3 regions of the Oerskovia enterophila genome follow, and region 3 is predicted to be linked to each of the others. Evidence: riboswitches for the same ligand, from Rfam matches in the RefSeq annotation. Region 3 holds a riboswitch; each other region holds the start of a gene.
The links. A riboswitch is a leader RNA that binds a small molecule or an ion and turns the genes downstream of it on or off. The one in region 3 is predicted to bind thiamine pyrophosphate.
Positions count from the first base shown of each region.

Region 1: another riboswitch for thiamine pyrophosphate. It lies ahead of thiC (phosphomethylpyrimidine synthase ThiC); the one in region 3 lies ahead of thiD (bifunctional hydroxymethylpyrimidine kinase/phosphomethylpyrimidine kinase).
Region 2: another riboswitch for thiamine pyrophosphate. It lies ahead of ACIPWA_RS08590 (thiamine ABC transporter substrate-binding protein); the one in region 3 lies ahead of thiD (bifunctional hydroxymethylpyrimidine kinase/phosphomethylpyrimidine kinase).

Region 1 is NZ_JBIVFZ010000004.1:253,663-264,081, reverse strand. Features, by position in the region: gene clpB (ATP-dependent chaperone ClpB) at 1-1,080, shown strand, start outside; gene ACIPWA_RS14210 (CAP domain-containing protein) at 1,284-2,369, shown strand; gene ACIPWA_RS14205 (diacylglycerol/lipid kinase family protein) at 2,437-3,420, shown strand; TPP riboswitch at 3,561-3,670, shown strand; gene thiC (phosphomethylpyrimidine synthase ThiC) at 3,727-5,406, shown strand; gene ACIPWA_RS14195 (response regulator) at 5,506-6,168, opposite strand; gene ACIPWA_RS14190 (sensor histidine kinase) at 6,165-7,655, opposite strand; gene ACIPWA_RS14185 (ABC transporter permease) at 7,858-8,751, opposite strand; gene ACIPWA_RS14180 (ABC transporter ATP-binding protein) at 8,751-9,464, opposite strand; gene ACIPWA_RS14175 (hypothetical protein) at 9,660-10,419, shown strand, end outside.
Region 2 is NZ_JBIVFZ010000002.1:915,594-926,012, reverse strand. Features, by position in the region: gene ACIPWA_RS08615 (DMT family transporter) at 1-527, shown strand, start outside; gene ACIPWA_RS08610 (phosphotriesterase family protein) at 524-1,573, shown strand; gene ACIPWA_RS08605 (YdeI/OmpD-associated family protein) at 1,784-2,221, shown strand; gene ACIPWA_RS08600 (serine hydrolase) at 2,388-3,809, opposite strand; gene ACIPWA_RS08595 (DUF4235 domain-containing protein) at 3,877-4,146, opposite strand; TPP riboswitch at 4,316-4,441, shown strand; gene ACIPWA_RS08590 (thiamine ABC transporter substrate-binding protein) at 4,500-5,591, shown strand; gene ACIPWA_RS08585 (ABC transporter permease) at 5,597-7,294, shown strand; gene ACIPWA_RS08580 (ABC transporter ATP-binding protein) at 7,294-8,613, shown strand; gene ACIPWA_RS08575 (DUF4235 domain-containing protein) at 8,699-9,025, shown strand; gene ACIPWA_RS08570 (response regulator) at 9,068-9,721, opposite strand; gene ACIPWA_RS08565 (sensor histidine kinase) at 9,718-10,419, opposite strand, start outside.
Region 3 is NZ_JBIVFZ010000001.1:1,069,274-1,079,692, forward strand. Features, by position in the region: gene ACIPWA_RS04710 (SDR family NAD(P)-dependent oxidoreductase) at 1-740, shown strand, start outside; gene ACIPWA_RS04715 (YceI family protein) at 962-1,630, shown strand; gene ACIPWA_RS04720 (hypothetical protein) at 1,656-2,024, opposite strand; gene ACIPWA_RS04725 (DUF389 domain-containing protein) at 2,142-3,128, opposite strand; gene ACIPWA_RS04730 (HEAT repeat domain-containing protein) at 3,162-3,989, opposite strand; TPP riboswitch at 4,131-4,231, shown strand; gene thiD (bifunctional hydroxymethylpyrimidine kinase/phosphomethylpyrimidine kinase) at 4,223-5,833, shown strand; gene ACIPWA_RS04740 (hypothetical protein) at 5,898-6,170, opposite strand; gene ACIPWA_RS04745 (quinone oxidoreductase family protein) at 6,167-7,162, opposite strand; gene ACIPWA_RS04750 (ABC transporter ATP-binding protein) at 7,189-8,088, opposite strand; gene ACIPWA_RS04755 (FadR/GntR family transcriptional regulator) at 8,078-8,764, opposite strand; gene ACIPWA_RS04760 (2-isopropylmalate synthase) at 8,954-10,419, shown strand, end outside.

The DNA of each region.
Region 1 (10,419 bases), on a different contig from region 3:
CTCCAGGCGGCCGAGCAGGAGGAGGCGTCGATCGACAGCGACGAGTCCGCCACGGCGCCGCCCCAGGCGCCGATGATCGCCGACAAGGTCGGTGCGGACGAGATCGCCGAGGTCGTGTCCGCGTGGACCGGTATCCCCGCGGGCCGCATGCTCCAGGGCGAGTCCGAGAAGCTCCTCCACATGGAGGACGTGATCGGTAAGCGCCTGATCGGGCAGAAGGCTGCGGTCGCCGCGGTGTCGGACGCCGTACGACGTTCCCGCGCAGGCGTCGCCGACCCCGACCGCCCCACGGGCTCGTTCCTGTTCCTCGGCCCCACGGGCGTCGGCAAGACCGAGCTCGCGAAGGCGCTCGCGGACTTCCTGTTCGACGACGAGCGTGCCATGGTGCGCATCGACATGTCGGAGTACAGCGAGAAGCACAGCGTCTCGCGCCTGGTCGGTGCCCCTCCGGGGTACGTCGGCTACGAGGAGGGCGGCCAGCTCACCGAGGCCGTGCGGCGCAGGCCGTACTCGGTCGTGCTGCTCGACGAGGTCGAGAAGGCGCACCCCGAGGTGTTCGACATCCTGCTCCAGGTGCTCGACGACGGCCGGTTGACCGACGGCCAGGGCCGAACGGTCGACTTCCGCAACGTCATCCTGGTGCTGACGTCGAACCTGGGCTCGCAGTTCCTCGTGGACCCGCTGCTCGACGACGCGGCCAAGCGTGAGGGCGTCATGTCGGCTGTGCGGGCGAGCTTCAAGCCCGAGTTCATCAACCGGCTCGACGACGTCGTGATCTTCGACCCGCTCAACCTCGACGAGCTGGGACGGATCGTGGACATCGCGGTCGACCGGCTCGGCGAACGGCTCGCGGACCGTCGCCTGACGCTCGAGGTCACGGCCGGAGCGCGCGAGTGGCTCGCGCTCGAGGGCTTCGACCCCGCGTACGGAGCGCGTCCGCTGCGCCGCCTGGTGCAGCGCGAGATCGGCGACCGCCTCGCGCGCAAGCTGCTCGCGGGCGAGATCGCGGACGGCGACACGATCGTGGTCGACCGCTCGCAGGTCGAGGGCGAAGGGCTCGAGCTCCGCGTCCAGCAGTGACGCCCCGGTGAGGTGCGTGCCGTCGGGCGGGGGGATCCTCCTGCCCGACGGCGTCGCTCGCCTCGTGCGTGGAAGGCCCGGTCCCCTGAGGGGTCCGGGCCTTCGTGCGTGCGCAGCCTGGTCTCGCTCCCACGGAACGGGCATACTGGACGATCAGCCCACGTTCCCTCGACGGAAGGTCATTCGTGCTGCCGGACTCTCCCGTGCCCGACCACCTTCCGCAGACCCGCGCCGCCCGCCGCCGTGCCGAGGAGATCGCGTCCTCGCCGTCGCGCGCGGCCAGGCGCCGGCGCCGTGCCGAGGCCGTCCGGCACGCACGCCCCGGCGCCGAGGTGCGTCGCGCGAGCGCGCTGCCTCAGGTCATGGTGGTCACGCTCGGCCTCGTGGGCGGTCTGCTCGCGGTCCCGGCCGTCCAGGAGCTCGACGGCGAGGGGCCGGGTCTCGAACCGATCGGAGCGCGCTGGGACGCCGCGCTCGGGCGGGACGCCGACCGCGCCAGCCGGAGCGACGGCCCCCGCGGAGCGGTCCTCGCCGAGGCGGACCCCGCTGCGCAGGCGCCTGTGGCGCCGACGGTCGAGCGACCGGGCGGGGGAGCCGGGGGTCCGTCGGACACGCCCCCCGCGCCCGACCCTGCGCCGACCACCGAGGCTGCGCCCGAGGCACCCGCCCCGACCGGCCCGCCGCAGCTCGGCGCGACCGGACCCGAGGTCCAGGCGATCCAGGAGCGGCTGCAGGTGCACGGGGCCACGGTCCTGGCCGACGGCGAGTTCGGTGCGGGGACCGACCGCGCTCTGCGCACGTTCCAGGCGGCACGAGGCCTCGAGCCCGACGGCGTGGCCGGTGCGGCGACCCGGGCCGCGCTGCTCGCCGACCCCACCACCTCGACGGGCGGAGCCGGCTCGACCGGGGGAGCGCCGTCGTCGGGCACCGGGGACATGGCCGCGGTGCTGAGCCTCGTCAACGGGCAGCGCACGGCCGCGAGCTGCCCGGCCCTGCGGGCCGACGACCAGCTCGCCCGCGCCGCGACCCTGCACGCGCAGGACATGGTCGACCAGGGGTACTTCAGCCACACGAGCCTCGACGGGCGGACGTTCGGCGACCGCGTGACCGCTCAGGGGTACGCGCGACCCGGCGGTGAGAACATCGCCGCGGGCCAGCAGACCGCCCAGGCCGTGGTCGACGCGTGGATGGCGTCCGAGGGGCACCGTGCGAACATCCTCAACTGCGACTTCACCGCGATGGGGATCGGGCGCGTGGGCAACACCTGGGTGCAGGTCTTCGGGTACTGAGGACGCCCGGAAGGTCCGAGGTGTCCGCTTGCCGGGCGAGCCAGCGCGCGCCGCGACATACTCAGGTGTGAACCCGTCCCACGAAGCAACGCCCGAGCCCGCCGCCCAGCAACGTCTCGACCACGCACCGCTCCGTTCCGCGGTCATCGTCAACCCGAACCGGGTCGAGGGGCTCGACGAGCTCCGCCGGACCATCGAGGCCCAGCTCGCCGACGCGGGCTGGCCCGCCCCCGCCTGGCTCGAGACGACCGCCGAGGACCCCGGCACCGGCCAGGCCCGGCAGGCCGTCGAGGACGGCGCCGAGGTCGTGTTCGTGAGCGGCGGCGACGGCACCGTGCGCGCCTGCATCGAAGGGCTCGTCGGGACCGAGGCGGCGCTCGCGGTCCTGCCCGGCGGCACGGGCAACCTCCTCGCGACCAACCTCGGTATCCCGCCCAGCCCGGAGGACGGCATCCGCCTCGCGCTCGACCGCGGGCGCCGCGCCGTCGACATCGGCGAGGTCGACGGGCAGGCGTTCGCCGTCATGGCCGGCATGGGGCTCGACGCCGCGATGATGGAGGACGCGCCGACGGCGCTCAAGGCCAAGGCTGGTGCGCTCGCGTACGTCGTCTCCGCGTTCAAGCACCTCGCCGACGACGAGATGAAGGTCGAGGTGCGCGTCGACGACCGGCCGGTGCTGCGCCGTCGTGCACGCAGCGTGCTCGTCGGGAACGTCGGCAAGCTCCAGGCGGGCGTCAACCTGCTGCCCGACGCGGTGCCCGACAACGGGCAGATGGACGTCGCGATCCTCGCGCCCCGCAACCTGGGCCACTGGGTCCAGCTCCTCGTCGGGGTGCTGCGAGGGCGCAAGCGCGTCCCCAACATGGAGGTGCTGCGCGGGTCACGGATCTCCGTGATCTCCGACCGGCCGCAGCCACGCCAGCTCGACGGCGACGTGATCGAGCCGTCGAAGAAGCTCGAGGTCAGCGTCCGTGCCGGGGCGCTGTGGGTGTGCGTCTACCAGCCCGACATGTCCGACGACATCGCGGAGGGCGCGCCGGCGGACGGGTGATCCGTGGCCGCACTCACGGGCAAGCGCCGAACGCGGGACGGTCGCGCCGACGCCCGGCGCGGTGCGCTACGGTGACGACCGCACCACCCAGCACCACCGCACGACCCAGCACCACCGCACCACCAGCACGACCCACAACTCCACACACCCACGGGAGCTCGCAGCAGCGAGCTGAGAGGGCGGCTCAGCGCCGCCGACCGTTCGAACCTGTTCGGATCATGCCGACGTAGGGAGAGAGCCATGAGCTCTGAGACCGCTGTGCCCACAACCACCGGGCCCACCGCCGCTGCACCAGCTGCACCCACCGTGCCCGCCCCGACCACCGGGTCGTCCGCGCACACCATCACGACCGGACCCATCGCGGGGTCCGCCAAGGTCCACCACCCGGTCCCGGGCGCGGAGCACCTGCGCGTCCCCGAGCGCCGCGTGCTCCTGAGCAACGGCGAGCACCTGGACCTGTACGACACCTCTGGCCCCTACACCGAGTCGGACGACCCCGCGGCGTTCGACCTCGCGGGCGGCCTGCCCGCCCTGCGGGCGTCCTGGCTCCGGCCCGACGCCGTCCCCACCGAGCGCGGCACGGGCGGCGCCCGGACGCAGCTCGCCTGGGCGCGCGTCGGGGTCGTGACCGACGAGATGCGCTTCGTCGCTGCCCGCGAGGGCGTCGACGTCGAGCTCGTGCGCGACGAGGTCGCGCGTGGCCGGGCGGTGATCCCGGCCAACCGTCGGCACCCCGAGATCGAGCCCATGATCATCGGCAAGGCGTTCGGCGTGAAGATCAACGCGAACATCGGGAACTCGGCCGTGACCTCCTCGATCGAGGAGGAGGTCGAGAAGATGGTGTGGGCCGCGCGCTGGGGCGCCGACACCCTCATGGACCTCTCGACGGGCAAGGACATCCACGAGACCCGCGAGTGGGTGCTGCGCAACTCCCCGATCCCCGTGGGGACGGTGCCGCTCTACCAGGCGCTCGAGAAGGTCAAGGGGGACCCCGCGAAGCTCACGTGGGAGATCTACCGCGACACCGTGATCGAGCAGGCCGAGCAGGGCGTCGACTACATGACCGTGCACGCGGGCGTCCTGCTGCGCTACGTCCCGCTGACCGCGCGCCGTGTCACGGGCATCGTGTCCCGCGGCGGCTCGATCATGGCCGCGTGGTGCCTCGCGCACCACCAGGAGTCGTTCCTGTACACGCACTTCGCGGAGCTGTGCGAGATCCTGCGCGACTACGACGTCACGTTCTCGCTCGGCGACGGCCTGCGACCGGGGTCCATCGCGGACGCCAACGACGCGGCCCAGTTCGCCGAGCTGCGCACGCTGGGCGAGCTGACCAAGGTCGCGAAGTCCTACGGCGTGCAGGTCATGATCGAGGGTCCGGGGCACGTCCCCATGCACAAGATCGTCGAGAACGTGCGCCTCGAGGAGGAGCTGTGCGAGGAGGCGCCGTTCTACACGCTCGGCCCGCTCGCGACCGACATCGCGCCCGCCTACGACCACATCACGTCCGCGATCGGCGCCGCGATCATCGCCCAGGCCGGGACTGCGATGCTCTGCTACGTCACGCCCAAGGAGCACCTGGGGCTGCCCGACCGCGACGACGTCAAGACGGGGGTCATCACGTACAAGATCGCGGCGCACTCCGCCGACCTGGCCAAGGGGCACCCGCGTGCGCAGCTGCGGGACGACGCGCTGTCCCGTGCCCGGTTCGAGTTCCGCTGGCACGACCAGTTCGCGCTCTCCCTCGACCCCGACACCGCCCGCGCCTTCCACGACGAGACGCTGCCGGCCGAGCCCGCCAAGACCGCGCACTTCTGCTCGATGTGCGGGCCCAAGTTCTGCTCGATGCGGATCTCCGCGGACGTGCGCGAGTATGCCGAGAAGAACGGCCTGACGTCGGTCGAGGCGATCGAGGCCGGCATGGCGGAGAAGTCGAGCGAGTTCACGGACGCGGGCGGCCGGGTCTACCTGCCGGTCGCGGGCAGCTGAGCCGCCCCGGCCACCTGCCCGACCGCTGAGTGCGGAGTACTTGTCGTCGAACGAGCCGATCGGCGACAAGTACTCCGCACTCAGCGGGGTCGGGCGGGGTCAGCTCGTGCCGGGCGCCGCGATCCCGTGCTCGTACGCCCACACCACGAGCTGGACGCGGTCGCGCATGCCCGTCTTGGTCATGATGCGGCTCAGGTGCGACTTCACGGTGCTCGCCTCGAGGTAGAGCGTCGCCGCGATCTCGGCGTTCGACTGCCCCCGGCACAGCAGCGCCAGGATGTCGTGCTCGCGCGAGGTGAGCAGGCCCGAGGCGACCTCGTCGGGCGCGGCGGGGGACCGCCGTCGGGCGAACTCGTCGATCACGCGCCGCGTGAGCGTCTGGTCGACGAGACCCTCACCCGACGCCACGCGCCGCACCGCGTCGACCAGCACGTCGGGCTCGGCGTCCTTGAGCAGGAACCCGCTCGCCCCGGCCTCCAGGGCACCGAACACGTAGTCGTCCAGGTCGAACGTGCTCACCACGAGCACCGGGACAGGGTCGACGACGCCGGGCCCCGCGAGCGCGCGCGTCGCCGTGATGCCGTCCCCGCCGGGCATGCGGACGTCCATGCACACGACGTCGGGGCGCTCGCGGCGCGCGACGCGCACGGCGTCCGTGCCGTTCGCCGCCTCGCCCACGACCTCGAAGCCCTCGCTCTCGAGGATCACGGTGAAGCCTGCGCGGACGACGGCCTGGTCGTCGACCAGCACCACTCGGGTCATGGGGCCTCCTGCCCGACGGCGGAGCCCGGCTCGTCCGTGGACGTCGCCGAGCGCTCGGGGATGGTGGGGGTGGGAGCGGCGGCTTCGGCCGCTGCGGGCCGGGGGACCGTGAGCCGGACCCGCCAGCCGTCGCCCGGGACCGGGCCCGCGCTGAGCGTCCCGCCGACGAGGGTCGCGCGCTCGGTCATGCCGATGAGGCCGTGCCCGGGCGCAGCCTGGGTGACGGCCGTCGCGCTGGTCGACCTGTCGGGCACCGCAGCGGCCGCCGGGGCGCCGTGCCCCTCGCGCGCGTCGAGGTCACGGCCCGCGCTCCGACCGGTCCGGCCGCCCGAGATCGCCGCGACCGGCAACCTGTTGGTCACCGTGAGGACGAGCGCGGCCTGCTGGTAGTCGGTCACGACCTCGATCGCGCGCCCCGGGGCGTGACGGCGCGCGTTGCTCAGCGCCTCCTGGAGCACGCGGTACACCGTGAGCTGGACGGCGGGGGAGAGCCCGAACGGCGCGCCTCGACGGACGTCACGCACCTCGGCCCCTGCGCTGCGTGCGAGGTCGAGCAGCTCGCCCGCGTCGTCGAGCGTGGGCTGCGGTGCGGCCGGGGCCTCCTCGCCCGGTTCGCCGGGACCGGCCTGCGACGAGCTGCGCAGGATGCCGACGACCAGGCGCAGGTTGTCGAGCGTCTCGCGCCCCTGGGTGCGGATCCAGCGCATCGACTCCTTGGCGCGCTCGGGGTCGCGGTCGACCAGGCGCTCGGCCGCGGCCGCCTGGACGACGATCCCCGACAGGTGGTGCGCGGCGACGTCGTGCAGCTCGCGGGCCATGCGGCCGCGCTCCTCCAGGACGGCTTGCGCCGCGAGCATGTCGCGCTCACGCTCGGCCTGGGCCACGCGCCCCTGGAGCTGGGCGAACAGCTCGCGGCGCGTGCCGACGTACGCACCCACGAGCGCCGAGGCCACGTAGGTCAGGAGCGCTGACGCGAGGCCGCCCCAGACCTGGACCGCGACCGGCGCGGGACCCGTCGAGGTGATCGGCACGGGCCCGCCGAGCACGAAGCTCAGCAGGACCTGCACGCCCGCTGCGGCCGCGGCCGCCCACAGGGCCGTGCGGCGCGGTGCGTACGCACCGACCGAGTAGGCCGCGACGAGCGTCGCGGGCGCCTGGAACGAGACGAAGGCGGGAAGCACGGGCACGAGAGCGACCTGGCCCACCACGGTCAGCGCGAGCGCGAGCAGAGGGGCCCGACGGCGCAGCGTGAGCGCCATGGCCTGCGCGACGACGAGCACGATCGCTGCGACCCGCCCGCCGGTCGAGAACCGCAGGGAGTCGGGCCCGCCCTCGACCACGATGCCGAGGTCGGTCAGGGCGACCCGCTCGACGGCCAGCAGGAAGCCGACCGTGAGGACCGCGACGACCACGCCCAGCAGGGCGTCGCGACCCGTCGAGGTACGGATGCCGACCGCGGCGAGACGGCGGTGCAGTGTGTCGAGCACGGGGTGTGTCCTCTCTGGTCGGGCGGTCGGGCGGTCGGGCGGTCGGTGGTCGGGCAGAGCGGCGTGCGGGGTCACCGGTGCCGGGAGGCCCGGGCTCAGGTGCCCCGCACCCAGGCGACCCGCCCACCCGGGGGAGCGGCGCCGTCGGGCACCACGGTACGTGGCCGTGGCGCCCGACGGGCCGCCCCTCCGGGGCAAGGCGTCAGACGAGGTCGCGGCGACGGAACGTCACCGCGCCCGACCCGAGCGCGACCGCGACCCACGCGGCCAGGCCCAGCACCGCGGCCCCGACGCCCAAGGGGGCGAGGCCGCCCAGGACCGACGTCGCGCTCTGGCCGGTCGACGCGAGCGACCCCAGCCCGAGCGGCAGCCATGCCGCGGCGTTCGACGTGCCCCCCGAGAGCAGCAGGACCGCGGCCTGGACCAACGGCTCGACCACCACGAGCCCCACGACGACGAGGATCGCCGCGACCTGCCCGCGGATCAGCGTCCCGATGCCCAGCCCGAGCCACGCGAACAGCACGAGGACCACGAGCCCACGCCCCCACACGCCCAGGACGTCGCCCGCGCCGACCATGAGCTGAGCGCCCGGTGTCGACGCGACGGCCACGAACAGGCCCAGGGCCGTGAGCACCGCGAGCGCGGCGCCGGTCACGAGCGCGACGACCGCGGTCGCGCCCGCCTTGCCCCCGAGGATGCGCAGCCGGGACGGGACCACGAGGGCCGTAGGGACGATGCCGCCCGTGCGGAAGTCGGTCGTGACCGCGAGGACGCCCAGCAGCAGCATGCAGATGACCGACACGCCTGCCGAGCCCGAGCCCGCGGGGCCGTTGCCCAGCAGGTCCAGCATCGCGCGCTGCACGGGTGCCGCGCCCAGGTCGGTCAGTCCGGTGAGGTCGGGGGCGAGGTCCGCGGTCAGCTCGGGCGAGGCCTGGAGGCCCACGGTGGCACCGCCACCCAGGCCCTCGAGGCCCGACAGGACGCGCGGCAGGGCGATCGTCAGGGCCTGGACGAGGACCATGCCCGCGAGGGCGACGATCCCCAGGATCCAGGGCGTGCGGGTCGTGCGTAGCTTGAGCAGCTCGGCGCGGAACATCAGCGCACTCCTTCGGTCTCGGCGGTCAGGTTCAGGTAGAAGTCCTCCAGGGACTCGCCCCGGACGAGGTCCGTGAGCGGGCCGTCGGCGATGACCTGGCCCTGGCCGATCACGACCAGGTCGTCGGCCACCTGCGTGACCTCGGCCAGGACGTGGCTCGCGAGCAGCACCGCCCCGCCGCCGTCCGCGAACGAGCGCAGGACCTCGCGCATCCACCGCATGCCCGCGGGGTCCAGGCCGTTGGCGGGCTCGTCGAGCACCAGGACCTGCGGGTCGCCCAGGAGCGCCGCAGCCAGCCCGATGCGCTGGCGCATGCCGAGCGAGTAGGTCCTGACGCGCCGGTCGGCGGCACGGTCCATCCCGACGAGCGCGAGCACCTCCTCGACCCGTCGGCCCCCGATCCCGGCCGCGGTCGCGAGGACCCGCAGGTGGTCGCGTCCGCTGCGACCCGGGTGCAGGCCGCCCGCGTCGAGCAGCGCGCCGACGACCTGGCCGGGCTTCTCCAGCGCCGCGTACGGGCTGCCCTGGATCGCCGCGGTCCCGGCGCTCGCGGACGCGAGCCCCAGCAGGACGTTGAGGGTGGTCGTCTTGCCCGCGCCGTTGGGGCCGAGCAGCCCCACGACCCTCCCGGGCTCGACGGCGAAGCTCACGTCGCGGACGGCGTCGAACGTCCCGTAGGACTTGCGCAGGCCCACGATCTCGATGGCTGGCATCGGGGATCCCTTCTCCTCCGGCCGCGCAGCCGGGGTGCCGCGCGCCGTGCCTCCAGCCTGGCTTCCGGGCTGTGACGGGCGCTTCTGGCGGAGGGGGGAAGGTGAGTTGCGACTTCCGGCGGAGGTGGGCTCTTGACACCTCGAACCTTAATGATCATAGTTTGTGTTCAATAGTCATTCTGACGAGGGGGACCCATGTTCGAGATCGTGCCCCCGGCGATGCTGGCAGTGGCGCTCTTGGTGTGCGCCACGCTGGGAGCCGGAGCCTTCCTGTGGTTCGACGGACGACGGGTCGTCGCGCCCTCGACCGCAGCGCGACGGGCAGTTCGTCATGCCGTTCTCACCGCCGTGGTCGCGGCGGTACCCCTCGTCGTGGGCCTCGGTCTCCCGCTGTTCGAGTTCGTGTCCGTTCGGCTGCCGTCGCCTCATCTGCTCGCGGTGCTGCCCATGGCGTCGCTCGTGGGGGTCCTGGCGATCTACGGAGTCGGTGAGGTGACCTGGCCCAGGCCGCAGGGAGCCACCCGGCAGGCGACACTGACGGCGAGGACCGTGGCGGACGTCGCTCCCTCCGCCCTGCGGCGCACGGTGTGGGGCTGGGCGGGAGCCATGGTGCTCGCGGCGATCGCCTTCGCCCTGGTCGCGTCAGGTCCCCGCCGGGTGTCGCGAGTGATCGACCAGCACGACGCCTTCACGGTCGGGTCCTTCCCTGGTGTGCTCTGGACCGGCCCGGTCGTCGCCGTGATGCTCGTGGTCCTCGTGCTGTGCGAGACGGTGCTCCGCCTGGTCGCGTCCCGATCGGCCGTCCTCGACGTGAGTGAAGGGTGGGACATGTGGCTGCGGCGTCGGGTCGCGCGCCGCATCCTGCGGATCGTGCAGCTCGTGATCGGTCTGACCCTCTCGGGCCTGGTCATGCTCGCCGGTCTGTCGATGCGGTGGCTCGGACTCGGTAACGGTT
Region 2 (10,419 bases), on a different contig from region 3:
CGGCCCCGCACACGATCGCCCTCGCGATCATGCCGTTCGTCGGTGGCCTCCTCGCCGGGTGGCAGCCTGCGGGCAACGCGGCCGTGGCCGACGCCACGGGCTCGATGCTGGTCTCGATCGGCTGGAACTTCCTGGTCGGCTTCACGGCCCTGGGCATCGCCTACGCGATCCGCGCCATGACCTCGGGTGTCGACTTCCAGCTCCCCGGCTCGTGGTGGATGTACCTGGGCGGACCGCTCGGCCTGCTCTCGATCGCGCTCATGGCGCTCCTGGTCCGCGGGCTGGGCCTGCTGCTCCTGGGCCTCGCGTCCACCGCAGGTCAGCTCGTGGGCTCGCTCCTCATCGACGCGGCCATCCCCTCGCTCGGTCACACGATCTACGCCGCCACGATCATCGGCACCGTGATCGCGCTGATCGCCGCGGTGATCGGCATGATCCCGTCGGGGAAGTCGCCGGAGACGACCGCGGACACCGCAGTGGCCGCCGCCGTCGGCGGTGGTGAAGCAGGAGAGGTGAGCCCGCGATGAACGTCACGCCGGTCGGGTTCGTCCAGACGGTCACCGGACCCGTCGCCGCGCAGGACCTGGGGCTGACCCTGCCCCACGAGCACCTGTTCAACGACCTCTCCGGTGTGCTCGACGCGCCGAGCTACGAGTTCTCCCAGGCCGTGGTCCGCGAGCCGGTGTCCGCATCGGTCGCCTGGGCGCTGCGCCAGGACCCGTACTGCTGCGCCGACAACATCGCCGACAAGCCGGTCGCGGCCGTCGAGGCCGAGATCCGCAGCTTCGCGGCCCTCGGCGGCCGGACCGTCGTGGACGCGACGTCGAGCGAGTCGATCGGGCGCAACCCCGAGCGCCTGGCGGACGTCGCGAGCCGCACGGGCCTCAACGTCGTCATGGGGGCGGGCGCCTACCTCGAGAAGTTCGAGGGCGAGCGCATCACGGTACAGGCCGTGGACGCGCAGGCCGCAGCGATCTCGCGCGAGCTCTCCGACGGCGTGCGGGACACGGGCATCCGCCCGGGCGTGATCGGCGAGATCGGCGTCTCGCCGGACTTCACCGCGGGGGAGCGGGCGTCGCTGCGGGCCTCGGCCCTGGCGCAGCTCGAGCACCCGCAGGTCGCGATGCAGATCCACCTGCCCGGGTGGCAGCGTCGCGCGCACGAGATCCTCGACCTCGTGCTCGACGAGGTGGGAGTGCGGCCGGAGAAGGTCGTGCTGTGCCACATGGACCCCTCGGCCGAGGACCCCGAGTACCAGCGGGCCGTCGCGGAGCGGGGCGTGTGGCTCGAGTTCGACATGGTCGGCATGGACATCACCTACCCCAAGGAGGGTGTCTCGCCCGACCCGCACACGACCGCGGGCGCGGTCCACCGGCTCGTCGACCTGGGGTTCGCGGGGCAGGTGCTCCTGAGCCACGACGTGTTCCTCAAGCAGATGTGGGTGCAGAACGGCGGCAACGGCTTCGCGTACGTGCCGACCGTCTTCACCGAGATGCTCGCCCGGCGCGGCGTCGAGCGCGAGGTGCTGCGTCGGCTGACGCACGACAACCCGGCGGCGATGCTGACGGCGTGACCGGGGGCGACGGTGTGACCAGGTGACCGCGAGGTAGAACGTGCTGCGCGAGGTAGTGCGCGGTGCGTTCTACCTCGCGCAGCACGTTCTACCTCGGCCCAGGCGTCCCCGCCCCCGTTCCCCGTCCCAGGCTTCCAACCCGGCCCGACGGCGGGGCGAGCGTCGAGCGGTCGGCGCGCGACGTCGTCGGGCCGTTGGAAAACTCGGCCCATGCGATTCCGGACGACGATCCTCCAGAGCGGCAAGACGGCCACCGGCATCCCCGTGCCCGACGACGTGGTTGCCGCGCTCGACGCGGGCAAGCGCGTCCCGGTGCGCGTCACGCTCGGCGGGCACACCTACCGCAGCTCGGTCGCGCCGTACCAGGGGCGGTTCATGATCGCGCTCAGCGCGGAGAACAGGGAGGCCGCCGGGGTGTCGGGCGGCGACGAGGTGGACGTCGAGATCGAGGTCGACGACGCACCGCGCGAGGTCACCGTGCCCGACGACCTCGCGGCAGCGCTCACCGCCGAGGCGCGTGCGGCGTTCGACGGGCTGTCGTTCAGCCGCCGGCGCGCGCTCGTCGAGCCGATCGAGGCCGCGAAGACCCCCGAGACCCGGCAGCGGCGGATCGACAAGGCCGTCGCGGAGCTGGCTCCCGGCGCGTAGGCCCCACGACGGAGATCCCGGGCAGGGCCGGGGCCGGGGCAGGACGACGGTCAGCCCCGGTCCCCGGGTGACCGCGAGGTAGAACGTGCTGCGCGAGGTAGTGCGCGGTGCGTTCTACCTCGCACAGCACGTTCTATCTCGGCCCGGGGGCCCCGCGCAGCACGCCCTACTTCGAGCCCGCCCCGCCACCCAGCAGCGCGAACGCGCTCTCCGCGGTGTCGACCAGCACCATCGGGTTCGCGAGCACGGCCGGGTCCGTGGCCGCGAGCTGCACGGTCACGACGTACGTGTCGCCCTCGGCGTCCTCCGCGAGCCACGAGCCCGCCAGGACGCCGGGCGCGCTGCCACCCTTGAACGCGACGTAGGGCCACGCCGTCGTGTCGACCTCGATGCCGGGGTTGGCCGAGAGCACCTCGCGCACCACGGGGTCCTGCTCGCCGCGGTCGTGCAACCAGACGTGCGCGGCGCACAGGTCCGACGACGTCGCGAACCAGTCGACGTCGTCCTGCCACACGGGCGTGGTCACTCCCGCGGGGTCGACGGCGAGGGGCCCGCCGGGCAGCGCGTCGAGCATCGCGCGCCGTCCCGCGGTGTCGGCCGCCGCCCACCCGGTGGCCTGCGACGGCGAGCCCCAGGCGATCGCGAACGCGTCGCGGGTCGTGAGGAACGGGGTGTTGAGCGACGGGTCGGCGTGCCCCAGCGTGGCCTGCGCGCGTTCGACGGCGTCACGCCCCACGGCCTGGACCAGCAGGTCGGTCGCGGTGTTGTCGCTGATCGAGATCATGAGCTCGGCCGCCTCGCGCACCGTGACCGCGGTGCCCGTGGGCGCGTCCTGGAGCTGCCCCGAGGGCAGGGACCGCACGTCGTCGGTCACGGTCAGCTCGTCGTCCCAGGTCAGCGTCCCGGCCTCGACGGCCTGCGACACCGCGCCCAGCACGTAGAGCTTGAAGATCGAGCCCAGCGGCAGCACCTCGTCAGGGTCCGAGCCGCCAGGGACCCCGTCGACCGCCTGGCACGTCCCGTTGTCCAGGACCTGGGCCACGAGCAGCGAGCTCTGCGCGTCCACGGCGTCGAGGCGTTCGCCCAGCTCGTCCCAGCTCGCCGCGGGGTCGCGGTGCGGGTCGTCGCCCGGGCCGAAGAACAGGGTCTCGATGCGGCTGTCCGCGTCGACACCGATCTGCATCGTGAAGAACTGCCCGCTCGCCCCGACGATCGTCAGCGCGGCCTGCTTCTCGCCCGCGTCGACCACGTCGACCGAGACCGGCACCCACTCCCGGTCCGCGCGGAGCTGGTCCAGCACGGGCACGAGCTGGGCGGCGGGCACCTGGTCCAGGAACGACCGGGCGAACCGCCGATCGAGCGCCGCGGCGTCGGGGGACGCGTCCGCGTTGAGCACCTCGAGCACCCAGGTGGCCGCCTTGCCGACCGTGCCGCCCGGCAGCGCGACCGCGGTCGGGGCCACGCTCGGCGTGGGCGACACCTCGGAGCCGTTCCCGGACGACGAGCACCCGGTCAGTGCGAGCCCCACGACGAGGAGGCCTCCTACGAGGGGTGAGCGACGGCGTCGGGCGGCAGGAGAGGAGGGCATCGAGACACCCTACGGAACATCCGTCACGCGGCGGGCGCTGACCCGCCGGAGCCGCCCGACCCCGGCCTCAGGACGCGCGGGCCGCGAGCCGCGTCACGACGCGCTTGGCCTCGCGCCCCGCGAAACGGCGGGCGAACACGCTCGCGGCCGCAGCGGCCGCGGCGAAGGTGACGGCGCTGATGATGCCGACCTCGGGGTCGTCCAGGTCCTTGGGGGCGTCGTGCCCCGTGGCCTTGGCCCACGCGAAGCTCACGACCTTCTGCGCGACCCAGCCCGCGGCCAGCGTCAGGGCGACGGTCGCGACCTTCTCGGTGAGGGTCTGCTCGTTCTCGGCCATGTGGACCTCCAGGTGAGGGTGAGGCGGGCGGGGCGCGCCGCGCGTCGTGAAGGTGCCCGACGGCGGAGCTCAGGTCCCACCGTAGCCGTCGCCCGGGGCGGGGCGCGCCCCGGGCGAGACCACACGCCGGACCCCTGCCTGCGCCGTCGGACCGCGGTGTAAAGTCGCAGGTGAACGACAGGGGAGCGCCGACCGCCCGGAGACAACGGGCAACAGGCGCTGAGAGTGCGGACCACCGCAGACCCTCGAACCTGATCCGGTTAGCACCGGTGGAGGAAGTCGGGCTTCTCCAGCCTCGCTCACGGGACCTCCCGTGCGCGAGGTCCCCCTCCTGTGACGTCCAAGGAGGACACATGAACACCATCAGTACCCGCCGCGGCACCGCCCGCACGATCGGCCTCGGCCTCGTCGGCGGGCTCAGCGCGCTTGCCCTCACGGCCTGTGCCGGCACGACCGACACGGGCGCGGGCGACACCTCGTCGAGCGCCGAGGCGAGCACCGTCACGCTCGTCACGCACGACTCCTTCAACGTGAGCGAGGACGTCCTCGCCGCGTTCGAGAAGGAGTCCGGGCTGACCGTCAAGCAGGTCGCTCCCGGCGACGGCGGAGCGCTCGTCAACCAGCTGATCCTGACCAAGGACGCGCCGCTCGGCGACGTCGTGTTCGGCATCGACAACTCGTTCGCGACCCGCGCGATCGACGAGGGCGTGCTCGAGCCCTACACGCCCTCGGGCCTCGCCGACTCGGCGACCCAGTACGCCGTGGGCGACGGCGAGCTCACCCCCGTGGACCTCGGCGACGTCTGCGTCAACGTCGACCACGCCTGGTTCACGGCAGCGGGGATCCCCGAGCCCGTGACGCTCGACGACCTGACCGAGCCCGAGTACAAGGACCTGCTCGTCGTGACCAACCCCGCGACGTCGTCGCCCGGGCTGTCGTTCCTGCTCGCGACCGTCGGCGCCTACGGAGAGGACGGCTGGGAGGGCTACTGGAGCAAGCTCAAGGACAACGGCGTCAAGGTCGCCGACGGATGGTCCGACGCCTACTACGTCGACTTCTCCGGCTCCGAGGGCAAGGGCCCGCGCCCCCTCGTGCTGTCCTACTCGACGTCGCCCGCGTTCACGGTCACCGAGGACGGCACCGAGACCACCACGGGCGCGCTGCTCGACACCTGCTTCCGCCAGGTCGAGTACACGGGCGTGCTGGCCGGGGCCAAGAACCCCGAGGGCGCCAAGAAGCTCGTCGACTTCCTCGTGAGCGACGCGTTCCAGGCCGACATCGCCGACAACATGTACATGTACCCGGCGGACGCGGACACCGAGCTGCCCGAGGGCTGGGCCGAGTTCGCGCCCCTGTCCCCGTCGCCCTTCGAGGTCGCCCCCGCCGACATCACGGCCCACCGTGACGAGTGGATCAAGGCGTGGACGTCGACGGTGATCGGCTGAGCACGATGCCCGTGAGCCGCGGCCTGCCCGCGGCCGTGCAGCGCGGCGGGCGGGTCCTCCTGTGGGGGCTCGCCGCCGGGCTGCCGCTGCTGTTCCTCGGGGTGTTCTTCGCGTGGCCCGTCGCGACGCTGATCGCGCGCGGGTTCGTCAGCAACGGCTCCCTCGACCTCTCCGGCTTCGCCGAGGTGTTCTCCGAGCCGCGGACCTGGCGGATCATCGGGCTGACGCTGTGGCAGGGCGTGCTCGGCACCGTGATCTCGGTGCTGCTCGGCGTGCCCGGCGCGTACGTGCTGTACCGGTGCCGGTTCCGGGGGTGCACGTTCCTGCGCGCGTTCGTGACCGTGCCGTTCGTGCTGCCGACCGTCGTGGTCGGGGTGGCTTTCCGCTCCCTGCTGGTCGAGGGCGGGCTGCTCGGGTTCCTGCGGCTCGACGGGACGTTCGGGGCGATCGTCCTGGCCCTCGTGTTCTTCAACTACTCGGTCGTGGTGCGGACCGTCGGCGGGCTCTGGGAGCACCTCGACCCGCGCGCCGAGGAAGCGGCTCGCGCCCTGGGCGCCTCGCCCTGGCGTGCGTTCCGGTCCGTGACGCTGCCGTCCCTGGCCCCGGCCATCGCGTCGGCCGCGTCGATCGTGTTCCTGTTCTGCGCCACGGCGTTCGGGGTCGTGCTCGTCCTGGGCGGGGTCCAGTACGGGACCATCGAGACCGAGATCTGGATCCAGACCACGCAGTTCCTCGACCTGCGCGCGGCCGCGGTGCTCTCGGTCGTGCAGCTCGTCGTGGTCGTGGTCGCGCTGAGCGTCGCCAACCGGACCCGCACCCGCCGCGAGCGCGCGCTCCACCTGTCCGCGGCGACGTCCGCCGCCCGGCCGCTGCGCCTGCGGGCCGACGCGGCCCCGCTCGCGGTGACCGCCGTCGTCGTGCTGGGCCTGATCGCCCTGCCGCTCGTCAACCTCCTCGTGCGCTCGTTCCAGACCCCCGACGGCTGGAGCCTCGCGAACTACGCGAACCTCGGCACGACCGGCGGCCGCAACGCCCTGAGCGTGACCGTGTGGGAGGCCACGGCCAACTCGCTTCGGACCGCCGCGATCGCGACGGTGCTCGCGGTCGTGATCGGCGGGCTCGTCGCGCTCGTCGTCTCGCGGCGTCCCCGGTCACGAACGGGTCGGCGGGCGATCAGCGCGCTCGACTCGGTCTTCATGCTCCCGCTCGGCGTCTCGGCGGTGACGGTCGGGTTCGGGTTCCTCATCACGCTCGACAAGCCGCTCGGCATCGACGTGGACCTGCGGACCTCGGGGCTGCTCGTGCCCATCGCGCAGGCGGTCGTCGCGATCCCGCTCGTGGTCCGGACCGTGCTGCCCGTGCTGCGCGCGATCGACCCGCGGCTGCGCGAGGCCGCAGCGACGCTCGGGGCGTCGCCCGCTCGCGTGTTCGCCGCGGTCGACGGACCCATCGCGGCCCGGTCGCTGGGCCTCGCGATCGGGTTCGCGTTCGCGGTGTCGCTCGGCGAGTTCGGGGCGACGTCGTTCCTGGCCCGGCCCGACGCGGCCACGCTCCCCGTGGTCATCTTCCGGCTCATCGGGCGGCCCGGGGCGGAGAACTACGGCATGGCACTGGCTGCGAGCGTCGTGCTCGCGGTCCTCACGGCAACGGTGATGATGGTGGCGGAACGCCTGCGCGGCGACCGCTCGGCAGGAGAGTTCTGATGGACGGAGCCACGGTGGTGGAGCGAACGACGGACGGCTCGGCTGAGCCGCACGTGCCGCACGACCCGAGCGGGAGCACGGCGGGCCGAGGACTCACGGTGCGCGACGTCGTCGTGCACTACCCCGACCCGGCCTCCTCGAAGGGCCCCGGGACGACGGCCGTGCGCGGCGTGAGCCTCGACCTCGCACCGGGCGAGGTGCTCGCCCTGCTGGGGCCGAGCGGCTGCGGCAAGTCGAGCCTCCTGCGCGCCGTCGCGGGGCTGGAGCCCGTCGCGGGCGGGAGCATCGCGTGGGACGGGCGTGACCTCGCGGGCGTGCCCGTGCACCGGCGCGGGTTCGGGCTCATGTTCCAGGAGGGGCAGCTCTTCCCGCACCGGGACGTCGCGGGGAACGTCGCGTTCGGGCTCCAGATGGCGGGCGTCAAGCGGTCCGCGGCGGCGGGCAGGGTGACCGAGCTGCTCGACGTCGTCGGGCTCGCCGGGTACGCGCAGCGGCCCGTCGCGACCCTGAGCGGTGGAGAGCGGCAGCGGGTCGCGCTCGCTCGCGCGCTGGCGCCCGAGCCGCAGCTCCTCCTGCTCGACGAGCCGTTGTCGGCGCTCGACCGGGGGCTGCGCGACCGGCTCGCAGGCGACCTGCGCGCAGCGCTCGTCGCGACCGGGACCACCGCGCTGTTCGTGACGCACGACCACGACGAGGCCTTCACCGTGGCCGATCGCGTGGCCGTCATGGACGCCGGCCGCCTGCTCCAGGTCGCGGCTCCCGAGGACCTGTGGCGCGCTCCCGCGTCGCGGCGGGTCGCGGAGTTCCTGGGGTACCAGGCGTTCGTGGCGCTGGGGTCGTCGCGGTCGCTGGGAGACTCTGCGGCGGACTTCGAAGCGGCTGATCCGTTGTCAGAACGTGGCCGGGGTATGGAGCGGCGTGGTTCTGACAACTTCTCGGCGGCGGGCGGCGAGCTGCTCGCGATCGGCCCGACGGGGCTCGTGCTCGTGCCCGGTGCCCACGCCACGGCCGCACCCGGTGCCCACGCCACGGATGAGTTGTCAGAACGTGGCCGGGGTACGGACCGGGGTGGTTCTGACAACTCATCCAGGGCGTGGTCCGGCACGGTCGTCCGCAGCGCCTTCCGGCGTGGGCGCACCGAGGTCACGGTCGACGTCGACCTGGGGGCCGGCCCGCAGCGCGTGGTCGCGCTCGGCATGCCGTCGGCGACACCCGTGCCCGACGGCGCCACGCACCACTCGTTCGCCCCCGCACCGGGGGAGTGGGTCCGGGTCGCGCTCGACCTCGCGGGCTGTGCGGTGGTGCCGACGGACTCGTAGCCCGGCGGACGTGGTCTGTCGCCATGAACCCGGCATCAGCACCACCCACCCTGCGACCACCCGTCCCCCGCGTTAGCGTCGAAGCATGAGCGATGCCACGATCGACCACGTGCCCGACCGTACCGAGGAGCACGGCGGCAAGGCCGCGAAGATCCTGTACAGGCCGTTCGGGCTGATCAGCTCGATCATCGGCGGCCTGGTCGCGGGCCAGGTCTTCAAGCAGGTCTACAAGCGGGTGTCTCCTGGCCACCGCAAGGACGCACCTACGCCGCTGCAGTCGGAGTACCCGCTGCGCGAGATCCTGATCGCCGCACTGATCCAGGGCGCGGTGTTCTCCGGGGTCAAGGCCCTGATCGACCGTGGCGGGGCGCGTGCCTTCCAGAAGTGGACGGGGGAGTGGCCGGGGGACTGAGCCACCCCGGCGCGTCGGCCCGGAGCACGCCTGGACGACGGCTCACGCGCCCCCGGCGTCCCGCACCAGCACGGCGAGCTGCGTCCGGTTATCGAGCCCCAGCTTGTCCAGGACGCTCGACACGTGCGCCTTGACGGTCGGCACGCTGAGGTAGAGCTCGCGCCCGACCTCGGCGTTGCTCGCGCCGCGCCCGACGGCGAGCGCGACGTCGCGCTCTCTCCCGGTCAGCCGGTCGAGCGACGCCCGGGCCCGCGCCCGCGCCTCGCCGACCGAGGCGGCCGAGGCCATGAGCCGCCGCGCGACGTCGGGGGACAGCACCGGTTCGCCGGCCGCGGCCGCGAGGACCGCTGCGGCGATCCGGGCCGGAGGCATGTCCTTGAGGAGGTAGCCGGCGGCGCCGGCGCGGAGCGCTCCGAGCACCTCGTCCTCGGTGTCGAACGTCGTGAGCACGACGACGGCGGGCGGGTTCGTCCGGGCGCGCACCCTGGCGGTCGCGGTGATCCCGTCGACCCGTGGCATCCGCAGGTCCATGAGGACCACGTCGAGGGGGTGGGCGTCGAGGAGGCCGGAGACCTCCGCGCCGTCGGCGGCCTCGCCGACGACCTCGATGCCCAGCGTGCCGTGCAGCATCATGCGCAGGCCGGACCGCACCAGGGCGTCGTCGTCGACGATGGCGATCCGTACGGGTCCGGTCATGAGCCCCACGGTAGCGACACCGTGAGCCGGAACCCGGCACCCTCCGGGAGCGGCCCGGCGAGCACCTCGCCGCGCAGCAGCCCGGCCCGCTCGCGGAGCCCGACGAGCCCGGTCCCCGTCCCCTGGAGCGAGGGCAGGTGCCCGGGGGCGGGACCGTCGTCGGACACGTCGACCCGGACCTCGCCCGGCACGACCACGACCGCGACGCGGACCGCGCTGCCGGGAGCGTGCCGTCGGGCGTTGGTCAACCCTTCCTGGACCGCGCGGAAGGTCGCTGCCTGCACGGTGGCCGGGACCGCGGTGAGGTCGCCGTCCAGCTCCCAGTCGACCGCGACGCCCGCGAGCCGGGACTCGTCGACGAGCCGTGCCACGTCGGCCGGCCCGGGAGCCGGGCGCAGGGCGTCGGGCTCTGCGCGCAGCACGCCCACCACGTCCCGCAGCTCCTCGAGAGCGGCGCTCACGCCCTCCCGGACCAGGCCGGCGGCACGGGCGACCTCCTCGGGCGGGGAGTCGGGCCGGAACTCGAGCGCCCCCGCGACGGTCGCGAGCAGCGACAGCCGGTGCGCGAGCGTGTCGTGCATCTCCCGGGCGATCCGCGTGCGCTCGGCGGCGCGGGCCTCCCGCACGCGCAGCTCCTGCTCACGCTCGGCCCGCCGTGCCCGCTCGCGCAGATCGGCGACGACCTGAGCCCTGGCCTG
Region 3 (10,419 bases):
GTCGGGACGCGTCCCGCGTGGACGACGTCGTCGCGGAGGTTCGCGCGCTGGGTCGCCGTTCCGTGGGGCTGGTCGCGGACGTCGGTTCGCCCGCGTCGGTGGACGCGGCGGTCGCGCGCGCCGAGGCCGAGCTGGGCGGGATAGACCTCCTGGTCAACAACGCCGGGCGCATCGATGCCGAGGTCCCGCTGTGGGAGGCGGACCCCGACGAGTGGTGGTCCGTCATGGAGACCAACGTGCGTGGGCCGTTCCTGCTCGCACGCGCGGTCGTCCCCCGGATGCTCGCCCGCGGCGGGGGCCGGGTGGTCGACCTCAGCTCCGGTGCGGGCTCGCACGACATGGACGGTGCGAGCGCCTACAACGCGAGCAAGACCGCGCTGCTGCGCATGGGGTCGAACCTGCACCTGTCGGGTCATGCCCGGGGGCTGCGGACGTTCGAGGTCTCGCCCGGGGTCGTGCAGACCGACCTGACCGCGTCCATGGACATGCACGTGGGACGCACCGAGTGGACCCCGGTCGAGCGGACGGTCGAGATGATCGTCGCGGTCGCGCGCGGAGAGCTCGACGCGTGGTCGGGGGCGTTCGTCCGGGTCACGCACGACTCTCCCGAGTCGCTGCGAGCCGCGTCCGACGCTGCCACCGGCTCGACGGACAGCGTGCCAGGACCGGAAGCGCGTCGGTTGCGCGTGACGCGGTTCGGTGACGACGACCCGATGCCGGGGGCGCTCCCGGCGCGCTGAACCCGGGCCGCTCGCTTCCCGCGACCGATCAGAAGGGCCGCTGCTCCTCCGGGAGCAGCGGCCCTTCGCGTCGTCCACCGTGGTCGGGAGGTGGCCAGGTTCACCCTTCGAGTAGTTGAACTTTCTACTACTCATGGGGAATGCTCGAGGGGCACACCGACCCGGTCGGTGCGGACACCGCCGTTCTGCACCTGCGAGAACGAGCGAGAGGCCCTGCCCGGATGACGATCGACCACCCGACCCGGTTCTGGAACGGCATGACGATCCCGGATGCGGGGACGTTCCTGTTGGACGAGGCCCACAAGCGGGTCGGGTTCCTCGGCAAGCACATGATGGTCTCGCCGGTGCGCGGTGAGCTCACGCGTGCGAGCGCCACGATCGTCGTCGGGGCCGACCCCCTCGCGTCCACGGTCGCCGCGACCATGGACGCGACAAGTCTCACGACCCACCACGACGAGCGCGACGGGCACCTGCGCAGCGCCGACTTCCTGGACGTCGAGCGATTCCCGACCGTCGAGTTCCGCAGCACGTCGGTGCGCTGGCAGGGCCCGCAGGACGACGCCATGCTCAGCTGGGCGCGCCTGCGCAACCGTTCGCCCGAGCGCTCCGAGGTCCCTGCGGCCAGGATCCAGGGTGCTGGTGCGGGGCACTTCGTCGTGAGCGGGCTGCTCACGATCCGGGGAGTGACCCTGCCGATCGATCTGACCATGCAGTTCGGCGGGGCGCGGCGAGACCCGTACGGCCGCGACATCTTCGGGTTCAGCGCCTCGGGCACGTTCGACCGCGAGGCCTACGGGCTCGTGTGGAACGTCGTGCTGGAGACCGGCGGGCTGCTGGTGGGCAAGAAGGTCGAGATCGAGATCGCCGGCGAGGCGATCCGGCAGGACTGAGCGACTGTCGCTCGTCGCTCGGTGGTCAGGAGTGGCGGCGTCCGCGGGACGCCCCGAACGGACCACCCACGAACAGCCCCAGGCCGAGCACGAACCCGAAGTCGTACCAGTTCCCGTTGTTGTGGACCTCGTAGATGTTCACCGTGTCGGTGAACAGCGAGATCACGAACGTCACGGGCACGATGATGCCCTGCCACAGGCCCAGCCAGAACCCCGCCGGGCTGCCGTCCGCGGTGGGCGTGCCGACGTCGGGGTTGGGTCCTGGGGCGCACGCGGCGAGGACGAGGGCCGCGCCGACCAGTGCCAGGGCGAGGACCAGGCGTCGACGGCCGCGGTCCGGACCACCCTCCGAGCGGGTCCGAGGTGAGACGTCGTTCCCGTGGGTCGAGCTCATGACCGGCCTCCTCGTCGTGGGGCCGTCCTGGCCCACCTCCAGGATCCGCCGATCACCGCGCGGGCTCAACCGGGCGGGCTCACCGGGCGCGCTCAACCGGGCGGGGCCGTCGGGCCGTCAGCCGGTCGCCGGCAGTCGCCTCGTCCCACCGATCACGAGCGTGACGTCGACGTCGACGTCGGCGAGCCCCGCCTCGTCGAGCGCCGCGCGCAGGGTGGCGGCATCGGCCTCGGGGGCCGGGCCGATCGCTTCGATCCTCAGGACCGACCCGCTGAAGGAGATCCCGGTGATCGTCCAGCTCTCCTGCTCGGCCCACGCCTGGGCCACAGGAGCCGCGGCGATCTTGTCCGCGTTCTGCCGCAGGACGTGCTGGCTGATGGTGCTGAGGGGAACCGCGACGAGGAGCAGGGCAGCTGCGACCGTGACGAGGCTCGCACCCCGCAGGGGGCCGACGAACCGCTCGGTCTCGCCTGCGGCCGTGCGGACCTGGAAGAGCAGGAAGACGATCGTGCCGGTCGCGATGATCGCCGCGACGTTGGTCGCGAACAGCAGCAGCGCCCCCAAGGCCTGGTTCGGGGCCCCGGACTCGAGCGTGAGGCCGACGACCGCGAGCGGCGGGACGAGCGAGATCGCGATGGCGACGCCCGGCAGGGCGTCCGACACGTCAGCGCGTACCAGGGCGAACGCACCGACGGCCCCGGTCGCGAGCGCCGCGAGCAGGTCGATGAGCTGGGGCGTGACGCGGCCCGCGACCTGGCTGTTGGTCGCCGCGACGATCTCGATCGGGACGAACAGCCCGACGACGTACCCGGTCGCGACCACCCCCGCAGCGCCCGCGACGACCAGGAGCGCCGACGAGGTCAGGTTCCTGTGGTCGTTGAGGACGATCGCGAGCGCGGTCCCGACGATGGGCGTCATGAGGGGCGCGACGATCATGGCGCCGATCACGGTGGCCGTGCTGTCGGCTGCGACGCCCGCCGACGCGATGATCGCGGCGAGGATCAGCAGGGTCCAGAACGTGGCCTGACGCGACCGGGAGGACGGCCCCTCGCTGATGAACAGCGCGGACGTCATCCGCTGGACGTCGGCCGTGGTGACGCGCATGCTGCCTCCCGGGGCGTCTGAGTGCCCCCAGCATCACAGGGGGTCGGCGCTCGCGCTCGGTGTACCGGTGCGGACACGGCGCACGCGCTGCCAGGTCTTCAGGGACTTGCGTGCCGCGCTCGCGACCGTGCTGCCGTTCGCGATGGCCACGGTCTCCTCCGCAGGGTCTGCTGCGACGTGGAGCAGCCGCTCGTGGACACGCTCGCTCCCGGTTCTCCCGAGGGCACGGACCGCCCAGTACCGGGTGTGGACGTCCGGTGCGCACGCCTGGTCGAGGAGCCAGACCGACTGGTCGGGGTCGATCGAGCCCAGGGCGTTCGCCACGTACCCCAGGAGCGGGAACCGGTGCTCGACGAGCTCGCGGCGCAGCGCGTCGACGGCGTCGGCACCCCCGAGACCGGCCAGCGCTCCGGCCGCGGCCTCCCGCACGACGTGCTCGGGGTCGCCGAGCCGGGCGACGAGGTGCGGCACTGCCTCGTGCGCGTCCAGGTCACCGAGCACCTCGCAGCCGACACTCCGCTCGGAGGTGACGGGGGAGCCGAGCAGGGCGAGGGCGTAGGGGACGGCTCCCCGGAATCCCGCCCGAGCGCAGGCTGCCGTGAGGTACCAGGTGGCCGACACCCCGGACTCGAGGGCGCGCATCATCGCCGGTTCGAGCGATGGGTCCGCGAAGGCGTAGAGGCGGTTGAGAGTCCGCTCGAACGTGCCGATCGGGTATCGCTCGACGTGCAGCACGACGTCGCGCAGGGCGTCGACGGCGCCCTGGTCGTCGTTCATGGCTCGCTCGGCGGCGTCGTCGACCGCGTCCTCGTGGACCTCGGGGTCCGGGTCGAGGAGCCCGGCGACCAGGTCGTCGGTCATCGTGAGGCCGAGGGGCGCGAGCGACGCCGGCGAGCGGGAGCGGAGCGAACCATGCGGTGAGCATAGAGGCGGGCGACGCCTCAGGTGCCGCCACCAGGCGGACCGCCGCCGGCAGGACGCCCCTCGCCCGCTAGAGTTCCCTGCAATGACACGGGGTGCCCGCTCCCACGAGCCGGGCTGAGAACACACCCGTCGAACCTGATCTAGCTAGCACTAGCGAAGGGATGTCGGCAATGTCGCTTGCTGCCACCGCACCTGTCCTGCCCACCCCCACCCCCGCACCTGCGCCGGGGACCCGGGGTGCGACCGAGCACGGCGTGTCGCCGGGGGCCGAGGCCTCCCGCCCCCGCGTCCTGTCCATCGCGGGCACCGACCCGACGGGAGGCGCCGGGATCCAGGCCGACCTCAAGGCGTTCGCGGCGCACGGCGCGTACGGCATGGCGGTCACGACCGCCCTGGTCGCGCAGAACACGCACGGCGTCCGCACGGTCCACGTCCTGGGTGCGGACTTCCTCACCGAGCAGCTCGACGCGGTCTCGGACGACGTCACGATCGACGCGGTCAAGATCGGCATGGTCGCCGACGAGCCGAACGCACGCGCGATCGCCGCGTGGCTTCGTCGTGTGCAGCCGCCGTTCGTCGTGCTCGACCCCGTCATGGTCGCCACGAGCGGCCACCGCCTCCTCGACGAGGAGGCCGAGCAGGCCGTGCGCGAGCTGGTCGCGCTCGCCGACCTCGTGACCCCCAACCTCCCCGAGCTCGCCGTCCTCGTCGGCGAGCAGGCCGCGACCACCTGGCCCGACGCCCTCGCCCAGGCGAGGCGCCTGCACGCGGCGAGCGGCGCCGTCGTGCTCCTGAAGGGTGGTCACCTCACCGGGGAGGAGTCGCCCGACGCCCTGGTGGGCGCGTGCGGGCCCGACGACGTCACGACCTTCTCCGCGCCCCGCGTCGACACCGTGCACACCCACGGGACCGGGTGCTCGCTGTCGGCGGCGGTCGCCGCCCTGCGTCCCCGACGGGACGGCTGGGAGAGCGCGACGCGCGACGCGAAGACCTGGTTGACCGGCGCGCTGCGGGCCGGGGGAGCGTTGGCGGTGGGCACGGGCCGCGGACCCGTCGACCACCTGGCGCACCTGCCCACGCTGGGCAGGCAGGTGTTCTCCGAGGAGGCCTGGGCGCGGATCGAGGGGTGGCGCGAGGCCGTCGAGAGCATGGGGTTCGTGCGGGCGCTCGCGGACGGGAGCCTCGCCGCCGAGGACTTCGGGTTCTACCTCGCGCAGGACGCCGCGTACCTCGCCGAGTACTCGCGCGTGCTGTCGCGGGCGAGCCAGCTCGCGCCGACGCCGGAGGCCCGGCAGTTCTTCGCGGGGGCGGCAGTCGAGTCGCTCGAGGTCGAGCAGGCGCTGCACCGTGACTGGTTGGGCGAGCACGCCGGGATGGACCGGGGGGCGGTCGAGAGCGTCGACCCCTCTCCCGTGACCGCCGCCTACACCAACCACCTGCACGCGGCGTCGAACGGGTCGTACGCGGAGACCGTCGCGGCGCTGCTGCCGTGCTACTGGTTGTACTCGTACATCGGCGACGTCCTGGTGCGCCGGGCGGGGGACCTCGACGGGCATCCTTACGCGCGCTGGATCTCGCTCTACGGTGACCCGGCCTTCCAGGAGGCGACACGCACCGCGTGCTCGTTCGCCGACGAAGCCGCGCGCTGGGCCTCGCCCGCCGAGCTCGAACGCATGCTGCGCGCGTTCGAGCTGTCCTCGATGCACGAGTACCTGTTCTTCGAGCAGGGGCTGACCCGGCCGACCTGGCCCGAGGCGCCGGTCGGGGGCGCCGAGAAGTGAGTAGATGCTCCTGATCCGGGGGGAACGGGGGCATCTGCTCACTTCTCGGCGCGAGCGGCCGTCCTCAGGCGCTCGTCGTCCCGCCGTCCGGGTACGTGCAGCTGTACCCGGGCGGCCACCAGCGCCACGACGTGCTGACCTCGTTCGACGACACGCCCTCGGGGCGCTCCGTGACGCACTGCGCGCGCATCTGGTCGAGCCCGACCGTCAGGTAGTAGACCGCGAGCACGCCCGTGAAGACGACCATGAGGACGGTCAGCGCCAGGCGCAGGCGGCGGTCCGTGCGCCGGGTGGGTTCGTCCTCGCCGGGGCGCGGCGGCACCCAGTCCCAGCTCACGAGGCGGCGCCCGGGACGAGCAGCACCTTGCCGGTCGTCTCCCGGCCCTCCAGGGCGCGGTGCGCGTCGGCGGCGCGGGCGAGCGGGAACGTCGCGCCCACCCGCACGTCGAGGTCGCCCGAGGCCACGAGCGCGAAGACCTCGTCGGCGCGCTCGAGGAGCTCGGCGCGCGTCGCGGTGTAGTCGTCGAGCTTGGGGCGGGTCGCGAACAGCGAGCCACCCTTGTTGAGGCGCTGGAGGTCGAACGGAGGCACCTGGCCCGAGGACCCGCCGAACAGCACGAGCATCCCGCGGCGGCGCAGCGACGCGAGGGAGGCCTCGAACGTGTCCTTGCCGACCGAGTCGTAGGCGACCGCGACGCCCCGACCGCCCGTGAGGTCGCGCACGATCGCGGGCAGCTCGGTCGTGAGGTCGTCGAGCTCGGCGTAGTTCACGACGTCGGACGCCCCGGCCGCGCGCGACAGCTCGGCCTTGGCCTCGGTCGAGACGGTCGTGATGACGCGCGCGCCGCGGCGCACCGCGAGCTGGGTCGCGAGCAGGCCGACGCCTCCGGCCCCCGCGTGCAGCAGGACGTCGTCCCCGGGCTGGACCTGGTACGTCGAGGTCACGAGGTAGTGGGCCGTGAGCCCCTGCAGGCCGACGGCCGCCGCGACGCGCAGGTCGACCGACTCCGGCACGGGGATCGCGACGTCCGCCGGGACGACCACCTGCTCGGCGTACGAGCCGAACGCGTTGGTCCACGCGACGTGGTCGCCGGGCTCGAAGTCCGTGACGCCGGGGCCGACCGCTGCGACGACGCCCGCGCCCTCGGTTCCGACCACGTGCGGGTACTCCATCGGGTACACCCCCGCCCGACGGTAGGTGTCGATGAAGTTGACGCCCGCCGCCGCGACGTCGACGAGGAGCTCGCCGGGTCCGGGTGCTGGGGTCGGGAGCTCGACGAGCTCGAGGACGTCGGGGCCGCCTGCTTGGAGTGCCTGGATCGCGCGCATGGGGTCAGCCTAGGCGGGGCGTCGGGTCAGGCGGTGCCCGGACCCGCCGAGGCCCGCCAGCGTCCGTGGCGGCGCTCGACGTGGACGGGATGAGCGAAGCAGCGCGAGACGGCCTCGGTCGTCAGGACCTCGTCCGCGCGACCGGCCGCGGAGACCCGCCCCGGCGCGAGCAGCAGCGCGTGGCTCGTCGACGTGGGCAGCTCCTCGAGGTGATGGGTCACGAGGACCGAGGCGACCTCGGGGTGCGCGACCCGCACCGCGTCGATCGTCGCGAGCAGCTGTTCGCGTGCCGCGACGTCGAGCCCCGTGCTCGGCTCGTCGAGCAGCAGCAGCGCGGGGTCGGCGACGAGCGCCCGGGCGATGATCGTGCGCCCGCGCTCTCCCTGGGACAGCGTGGTCCATTGCTCGTGCTCCTTGCCGGCGAGCCCCATGTCCGTGACGAGGGCGCGCGCCCTGTCGACCTCGGCCCGGGTCGGCTCCCAGCGCTGGCGCCACTCGGTCGTCCCGGTGATCCCGGTCAGGACGACCTCCTGGATCGTGAGCGGCGTGCGCAGCGGGTGACGCGGGTTCACGTGCCCGATCCTGCTGTGCAGGGCCTGGACGTCGACGCGCCCGAGCGTGCTCCCCAGCACGTCGACCTCGCCGCGCGTGGGGTGGTTGCGCGCCCCGCACAGGCTGAGGATCGTGCTCTTGCCCGCACCGTTGGGGCCGACCAGGGCCCAGTGCTCGCCCGCGCGGACCGTGAGGTCCACGTGCTCGAGGATCGTGCGGCCGTTGCGGACGAACGCGACGTCGCGCAGGTCCAGCACGACGGCGCCCGCCGAGGGTGGTGGTGCGTCGGCGGGCGGGACGGGACCCCGGGTGCCGGCGCGCACGGAGGACGGGGACCTGGCCGGGACGCTGGGGGAGGCGGTGTCAGTGCTCACGGGTGACCTTCTCGTGGACGGAGTCGAGGTGCCGGCGGCTCGTCGCGGCGGCACGGTCGGCGTCGCGGTCGCGGACGGCGTCGAGGATCGCCTCGTGGGCGTCCTGGTCGTGCCGGTGGCGCTCGCCCGCGCCGTCGAGCTCGATCATGTCGACCATCGCCCGACGCAGGCGAGGGACGAACGTGGCGAACAGGTCGGTCAGGACCGCGTTGTGCGCGGCGTCGACGACCGCTCGGTGGAAGACCAGGTCGGCGTCGACGTACTCCTGCGCGCTCGCGGTCGCCGGCACCTTGCCGCGACCCGCGAGCGCCGCGGCCATGGCGCGGAGGTCGGCCGGGGTGCGGCGGGCCGCGGCGAGCCGGGCGGCCTCGGTCTCGAGGGCTCCGCGGACCTCGAGCACGTCGACGATCTCGCCGCGCCGCAGCACCTCCTGCCAGTCCTCGCCCGGCTCGGCCCGGACGACGTAGACGCCCGAGCCCTGGCGGCTCTCGAGCACCCCTCTGCCCGCGAGCTGACGGATGGCCTCGCGCACGGTCGATCGTCCGACGCCGAGCTCGGCTGCGAGCGCCTGCTCGCCGGGCAGCCGGTGGTCGAGCGGCCAGGTGCCGGTGCGGACGCGGTCGAGCATGAGCTCGGCCGCCTGGTCGGCGAGGGGGAGCCGGCGGAGCGTGGGCATGGGAGCCAACCTCTCAGGTTGTCTGAGGACTTGATCGCGGCTAGCGTACCTCCCATGTCGTGGAGCGCACTCCTTCTTGGTCGCCGCGGCGGGGCCTGAGCCGACCGGCTCCCCGCCGTGGGGGTCTGCCGTGCGCCGGTCGGACGCCGCCTGCCGTGCACCGCGCGGCCCGCACCCGGAGACATGACCATGACCACCAGCCCGTTCCCCACGTTGTGCACCCCCGACGGCCCACCAGCACCTGGCCGGCCCGCGTGGAACCGCCAGCGCGCCTCGCGCATGCCCTCGCACCGCTACCAGGACGTGTTCTCGCGCGTCGACGTCCCGCTCACGGACCGCCGGTGGCCCACCCGTCGCCTCACCGCGGCGCCGCTGTGGGTGCCCGTCGACCTGCGGGACGGCAACCAGGCCCTGACCGAGCCCATGGACCCCGCCCGCAAGCGGCGGTTCTTCGAGCTGCTCGTCGCGATGGGCTACACCGAGATCGAGGTCGGCTACCCGTCGGCGTCGCAGACCGACTTCGACTTCGTCCGCCTGATCGCCGAGACGGACCTGGCGCCCGAGCACGTCACGATCGTGGTCTTCACGGCCGCCCGGGCGGACCTGATCGCCCGGACTTTCGAGTCGGTCCGTGGTCTGCGCAACCCCGTCGTGGTGCACCTGTACACCGCGACCGCCCCGACCTGGCGCGACGTCGTCCTGGGCAGGGGCCGGGCCGAGCTCTCGGACCTGATCGCCGCAGCGGGCACCGAGGTCCTGCGGCACGCGGGGGACGATCCGCGCGTCCGCTTCGAGTTCTCGCCCGAGGTCTTCAACCTCACCGAGCCCGACTACGTGCTCGAGGTCTGCGCGCGCATGACGACCCTGTGGGACGCGACGCCCGAGCGGCCCGTGATCCTCAACCTCCCGGCGACGGTCGAGGTCGCGACGCCCAACGTCTACGCCGACCAGATCGAGTACATGCACCGGAACCTCGACCGGCGCGAGGCCGTGATCCTGTCCGTCCACCCGCACAACGACCGCGGCACGGGCGTGGCGTGCGCCGAGCTCGCGGTCCTCGCGGGCGCGCAGCGCGTCGAGGGCTGCCTGTTCGGCAACGGCGAGCGCACGGGCAACGTCGACCTGGTGACGTTGGGCCTCAACCTGCACGCGCAGGGCGTGGACCCCGAGATCGACTTCTCCGACATCGACGAGATCCGTCGCACGGTCGTGGACTGCAACCGGATCGGTGTGCACGAGCGCCACCCGTACGCTGGCGACCTGGTCCACACGGCCTACTCCGGGACGCACCAGGACGCGATCCGCAAGGGGTTCGCGCGCCATCACGCGCAGGCGCGTGCGGCGGGCCTCGATCCTGCGGACGCCCCCTGGAGGGTGCCGTACCTGCCCGTCGACCCTGCCGACGTCGGGCGCTCGTACGACGCCGTGGTGCGCGTCAACAGCCAGTCCGGCAAGGGTGGCATCGCCTACCTGCTCGAGTCCGCGTACGGGCTCGAGCTGCCGCGACGGCTCCAGATCGACTTTGCGGGCCGCGTGCAGGAGCACGCGGACGACAGCGGGGGAGAGGTGACGGCCGAGCGCCTGTGGCGCCTCTTCGAGGAGGCGTACGTCCTGCCCGACGACGGAGGTCGCCAGATCCTGCCGCTCGCCTGGTC